Prochlorococcus marinus CUG1415: one gene and its partner. The protein of the gene in region 1 binds, or shares a complex with, the protein of each later gene. Links are inferred from orthologs where the notes say so. Each region holds a gene or a part of one and is shown on either strand. Other genes may lie near its edges. The genes, in order: mnmE and mnmG.

The links.
Region 2: the proteins of mnmE (region 1) and mnmG are in contact, whole or in part, in a solved structure (PDB 9HIP), measured with the Escherichia coli proteins. The link is inferred for Prochlorococcus marinus CUG1415 from one-to-one orthologs.

Annotation. Positions count from the first base shown.
Region 1 is NZ_JAAORL010000001.1:190,179-193,134, reverse strand. Bases 1-2,862 are described here. They hold mnmE (tRNA uridine-5-carboxymethylaminomethyl(34) synthesis GTPase MnmE), read left to right. Parts: upstream 1-671; coding sequence 672-2,054; downstream 2,055-2,862. Other genes in these bases: nadC (carboxylating nicotinate-nucleotide diphosphorylase), read left to right, coding at 2,137-2,862; HA143_RS01060 (DUF2062 domain-containing protein), read right to left, coding at 162-605; HA143_RS01065 (RelA/SpoT family protein), read left to right, coding at 1-142. Also shown: more of nadC, read left to right, coding at 2,863-2,956. UniProt on the Escherichia coli protein: Exhibits a very high intrinsic GTPase hydrolysis rate. Involved in the addition of a carboxymethylaminomethyl (cmnm) group at the wobble position (U34) of certain tRNAs, forming tRNA-cmnm(5)s(2)U34.
Region 2 is NZ_JAAORL010000002.1:616,851-620,287, reverse strand. Bases 237-3,122 are described here. They hold mnmG (tRNA uridine-5-carboxymethylaminomethyl(34) synthesis enzyme MnmG), read right to left. Parts: upstream 2,731-3,122; coding sequence 742-2,730; downstream 237-741. Other genes in these bases: dnaB (replicative DNA helicase), read right to left, coding at 2,743-3,122; HA143_RS09485 (chorismate lyase), read right to left, coding at 237-715. Also shown: HA143_RS09490 (RNA helicase), read left to right, coding at 1-160; more of HA143_RS09485, read right to left, coding at 137-236; more of dnaB, read right to left, coding at 3,123-3,437. UniProt on the Escherichia coli protein: NAD-binding protein involved in the addition of a carboxymethylaminomethyl (cmnm) group at the wobble position (U34) of certain tRNAs, forming tRNA-cmnm(5)s(2)U34.

The DNA of each region.
Region 1 (2,956 bases):
CAATGTTAAAACTGCTTATGGTAAACCAGCTATTATCAATCTCTGCGTAGGTCTAGAAAGTTATAATCAACTTCAAAAAACAATTGACCAAATTAAATCAATGGCAGATGTTTTAGATATTGCCAGAATTGGACAAAGTTAATTTTACAAATCAGATCAAGCTATCTTGTAATTTTTATCTTGTAGATCAAAAAAACAATACTGCCACAAATCAAAGCTAATAAAAAACCAACAAAAGATGAACCTATTAGTAGCTTTAGTGAAAAAATTGTACCTTGTTTCCATAAGTCATCAATAACAAAACTTTTTTCAATTATTTTATTAGAAGAGGTATTTAAAAAAATAGAACCAACTTTATAGTTGAAATAATAAAGTGGAATGTAAGTAAAGGGGTTGCTGATCCAAGTACCAATTGCAGCTAGAACAATATTTCCCTTAGCTAGTTTCGCAAAAAATACCCCTATTAAAGTCTGAAACCCAAAGAAAGGAAAGCAACCACTAAATACACCTATAGCTAAACCTTTAGCATTAAAGAAAGGACTCCCATTCTGATGCCTAAATAATGATAGAATTTTTTTAAAGCTAATATCTCTTTTAGATCTCATTCAGAAAGAAAAATTAAAAATTAAATTATTGATAATCTTACTTAATTATCTATAACAAAGCGAGAGATGGATTTGATACTTACTACAGAAGATACGATAGCAGCAATTGCTACAGCTATAAGTATAGGGAAAGGTGGAGTTGCGATAATAAGAGTATCAGGGAAAGACTCAATAAATTCTTGCAAAAAGATTGTTCAAACTAAATCTAAATATGCATGGGAATCACATAGAGTTTTTCATGGTTTTATTAAGGAAAATAAAAACAATAAATTTATAGACGAGGTTTTAATTTTAGTAATGAAATCACCAAATAGCTTCACAGGAGAGGATGTTGTTGAAATACATTGCCATGGAGGAATTATCTTAGTAAATAAAGTTCTAAAGATATTATTATCTAGTAATTCTAAAATTAGACTTGCAAATCCAGGAGAATTTAGTCAACGAGCTTTTCTCAATGGAAAAATAGACCTTACTCAAGCCGAGTCAATTAATCAATTAATTAACGCAAGTAATATCAGATCAGCGGAGTTAGCTTTTGGGGGGGCTCAAGGAGAAATAAAGAAAAAAATTGATGATATTAAAAATGACCTTATAAATGAACTTTGCGAGATAGAAGCAAGAGTTGATTTTGAAGAAGACTTCACAGAGTTTAATTACAACAAATATCGAAAAAACATTAAAAAAGTAAAAGAAAAAATAGAATTATTAATAGAAAATGCAAAAAGAAATTCATATATTCACAATGGAATATCCATTGCGCTTATAGGCAAAACCAATGTGGGTAAGAGCTCTTTAATAAATTTGCTTGCAAAAAAAGAGACAGCAATCGTAACTAATATTCCTGGAACAACTAGAGATGTTATTGAAGTGAATTTAAATATTAATGACATTCCAATGAAAATAATTGATACTGCTGGCATAAGAGAAACTCAGGAACAAATTGAAAGTATTGGAATAAAAAAAAGCTTTGAAAAAATAAAAGAGTCAGATTTTATAATTTATATTTATAGTCTTGAAGAAGGATTTCATGAAGAAGACAAAAAAATAATAAAAGAAATCCCCAAAGAAAAATTAATTACTATTTTGGGTAATAAAAAAGATTTAATTGATTCTAAAAATATTAAGTCAAATCAGTTAAAAAACTCAATTCTTATGAGCATTAAGAATAATGATGGTGAAAGATTATTAATCGATACGATCATAAAAAAATGCGGATTAAAACAAGTAGAAAATATCAATATATTTTTAAACGAAAGACATCTAACGAATTTGTCTGCTTGTCTATCTAATTTAAATGATACTGATGAAATAATAAAAAATAAATTGCCATTTGATTTGTTATCAATAGAACTGAGAGATGGAATTCAAAACTTATCTAAAATAACTGGTCAAGAATTAACAGAGGAACTTCTAGAAAATATTTTTTCTAAGTTTTGTATTGGTAAATAAATTTGAGTTAAATTACATAGTGATATATAGTTAATTCTCTAACTTCATTTGAATTTTTATTAATTAATTATTTTTTAGTTTAGTGGATTTAAATACTCCAATAATAAGTAAGTTCATTGATAATTGGATCGATGAAGATATAGGAAGAGGAGATCTAACAAGTCCTTCTATTACAGAAGAGAATGGTAATGCATATTGGATTGCGAAAGAAGATGGTATATTTTGTGGTGTTGAAATTATAAAAGAAATTTTTAAAAAAATTGATTCAAATATCAGTTCAAAATTTAATATCTCTGATGGGGATAAATTTTTTAAAGATCAAAAACTCCTGGAAATATATGGACCTTCAAAAAGTTTGCTCGCTAGTGAAAGGGTAAGCCTAAATTTAGCAATGCATTTATCTGGAATATCAACATATACAAAGAATCTTGTAAATAAGTTAGAAGGCACAAATATAAAATTAGCAGATACTAGAAAAACGACTCCTGGCTTAAGAATATTTGAAAAATATGCATTCAAATGCGGAGGTGGAGTGAATCATAGAATGGGATTATACGATGCCGCTATGATAAAAGAAAATCACATTGCATGGACAGATAATCTGAAGAATGCAGTAAAAAAAATTCGACTAAATTCCCCTTTTACAACTCATATCATAATTGAAGCTGAGAATATCGAACAGGCAAAAGAAGCAATATTAGCAGGAGCAGATAGTGTCTTATTAGATGAACTTAGCCCAGAAATAATCAAAACAAACGTTCAAGAATTAAGAGATTTATCAATGTATAGCTTAAAAAAAGAAGTCAATAAAAATTTGATAATAGAAGTTTCTGGAATTAACCCTAAAGAAATTAGTAAATATCTAATAAAAGGTATTGATTTGATTTCAACAAGTTCTTCAA
Region 2 (3,437 bases), on another replicon or contig:
AACTAAAGACGAAGATTGGCCAGATGAAATGGATTTTAAAGTTGAAAGATGGCAAAGATCTTCAGAAAAAGAGAATGATAAACCAAGAGAACAATTAAACCAACAGGGTCAATCCAAATCAAGAAATCTTCCTAGATCAAGAAGAAGAAGAAGAGTATAGATTTGCAAATTTGTTAATTCCAGAAGACCCTAGTAAATTTTCTAAATATGGATTGAAGACTTCTCTAATAATTGTTAGTGGCTTTTTGTCTCGAAAAAATCTATAATTTCTTGACCAGAATGGACCCTTAAAACAAAATTGATCTTCTAACCATTTTGAATTCACAAGTGAAATACGATCAACTTCTCTAAACAACTCTGATCTGTCTTGTGTTAAATTCTTCCAAATTGGTTCTTCTTTGGCTTTTAAATTTTCACTTACTTGTTCTGCATTCCACCAACTTTCAGCCCATGCTAGGTTTTTATTATTGTTTTTAATCCATACTTGTCTTCTAATTAAAGGGCCATTTAACTGATTCAACTCTTTAGGACCATCTTCACTGGATAGAGGATCTAATTGCATTGAAATTAATTTAATTTTTGTTTCTTGATTAGTTAAAAGCTGTAGATGTCTAGTTGGACTTCCATCCCCAAGCAGCATTAATTTCCATGGACCAGATATTTTTGGTAGTGAATTTTTCACTAAAAAAGTTGAGGCTTTTTCTTCCCATAATATTTTTGGTGACTTGAAAAGTTTATTATTCAGTGTTCTGAAAGATTGCTTTTAAGATGATAACTTTTTTTAGTAAAAATTTTTGCTTTTTCTGTTTTTACATCTCTTATTTTTAGCCAAACAAGTAATGCAGTTAAATCAGCTTTGCTAACTCCTGGAATTTGTGAAGCATCACCAAAATTTTTTGGCTTTAGTTTATTCAAATTTTCTCTAGCTTCTAAAGATAATGTATCTATCTTTGCATAATTTATTTCTTGGGACAGAGATTTAGATCTTTGACGATTTATTTGATCAATATTGTTTTTTTGTCTTTTAAGATAACCCTCGTACTTAATATCTATTTCAACAGCTTCCTTTATTGAAGAAGCTAGATCTTTTGCATTCAAATCATATTTAATTAGATCTGAATAATGAAAGTTTGGTCTTTTTAAGAGTTCTTGCAAAGTTGTTGAGCCTTTGATTTTTGATCCTGTGTCTAATGCTATTTTTTTTGCTATTTCATCGGTATTTTTTAAACGGGTGTTTTTTAATCTTAATTTCTCTTCTTCAAGGAATTTGATTTTTTCTTGATAGGCCGACCATCTTTTCTCATCAATTAGCCCTATTTGATAACCTAATGGGGTTAATCTCCTATCTGCATTATCTCCTCTTAGGGTTAATCTATATTCGCTCCTACTTGTAAGAACTCTGTATGGTTCTTTGAGGTCTTTGGTAATTAAATCATTAATCATTGTTCCTATATAGCTGCTTTCTCTAGTAAATATTATTGGATCTCTGTTGTTTAGTTTTCTTGTTGCATTGAGTCCTGCAACTAATCCTTGTGCAGCTGCTTCTTCATAACCAGTAGTTCCATTAATTTGTCCAGCGCTAAATAAATATTCAATTTCTTTTGTTTCGAGTGATCTTTGTAGCTGGGTTGCAGGAATATATTCATACTCCACAGCATATGCTGGCCGTAACATTTTACATTCAGTTAATCCAGGTAAGGTTCTTAAAAGTTCTAATTGAATATTTTCGGGCAAACCTGTAGAAAATCCTTGAACATATATTTCAGGGGTATTAATTCCTTCTGGTTCTAAGAAAATTTGATGTGATTCTTTATCAGCAAATTTAACTATTTTATCTTCAATAGATGGACAATATCTAGGCCCCTTACTTTCAATAAAACCACCGTAAATGGGAGTTAAATGTAAATTATCTCGAATTAGTTGATGTGTTTTAGAAGTTGTTCTTGTGATGTGACAACTAACTTGGGGCATATTATTTTTGATATCTGGGTCAAACGAAAAATATTTATCAGCTGCTGTACTAGGTTGAATATCTAATTCATCAAAAATGATACTTTTTTTATCAACTCTTGCTGGGGTGCCTGTTTTTAAACGTTCTGTTTTGATCCCAATTTCGTGTAAGTTTTGAGTAAGACCCTTTGCTGCTTGTTCACCAGATCTGCCAGCTGACATTGATTTATTTCCTATCCATATTCTGCCTTCTAAAAAAGTGCCAGCTGTGATAATAACTGATCTCGCTGAATAATAACTACCAAAGAAAGTTTTTACACCCTTGATTTGTTTTTGTATATTTTTTTTTGAGTTAACTCCAATTACTTCAGTTTTTGCAATATCAATTTCAGTAATCATTGCTTCTTTTAAAGATAAATTATCTGTATTTTGTAGTATTTCGATCATTCTTTTTGAGTATTCTCTTTTATCCGTTTGAGCTCTTAATGCCCATACAGCTGGTCCTCTACTGGCATTTAATATCCGTTTTTGTATCGCTGTCTCATCAGCTAATTTTCCAATAATTCCTCCTAATGCATCCACTTCATGCACTAACTGACTTTTTGCTGGCCCGCCAACTGCAGGGTTACAAGGTTGCCAGGCAATTCTATCTAAATTGATTGTAAATAAGGCTGTTGAAAATCCTAATTTTGCTGTTGTTATGGCTGCTTCGCATCCTGCATGTCCTCCTCCAATAACGATGATGTCAAAAGATTCATTTGGCGATTGATGATCTTGCATTTGAGGATAGATTTAATTAGCTAAATTCTTAAATCTCGTAAATTGAGGTTCAAATAATAATTTAACAGTTCCTACGGGCCCATTTCTATGTTTAGTGACAATAATCTCTGTTATACCTCTATCTTCAGTCTCTGGATTATAGTATTCATCTCTATAAATCATTAACACTAAATCTGCGTCTTGTTCAATAGAACCTGATTCTCTTAGATCGCTTAACATTGGTCTTTTGTTTGTTCTAGACTCTACTCCTCTACTAAGTTGAGATAAGGCAACCACTGGTACTTTTAATTCTCTGGCCATGCTTTTAAGACCTCTTGTTATCCGTGAAAGTTCTTGCACTCTATTATCAGGAGTTGTTCCTTCCATCAATTGGAGGTAATCAATCACAATTAATCCAAGTTCTTTTTTTTGCTCAGCTATTAATCTTCTACATAAAGATCTCATCTCTAAGACACTTAAATTAGGTTTGTCATCTATAAATATTGGTAGTTGACCCAATGAATTGATACCTTCTCCAAGTAAAGGCCATTCATCTTGTTGTAATCTTCCTGTTCTTAGCCTGCCACTTTCGATTCCAACTTCCATCGAAAGTAATCTATATGTCAACTGTTCTTTACTCATTTCAAGGCTAAATACGCACACAGGTAAATCTTGAGATTGTGCAACATTCTTCGCTAGATTCAGAACTATTGAAGTTTTACCCATTG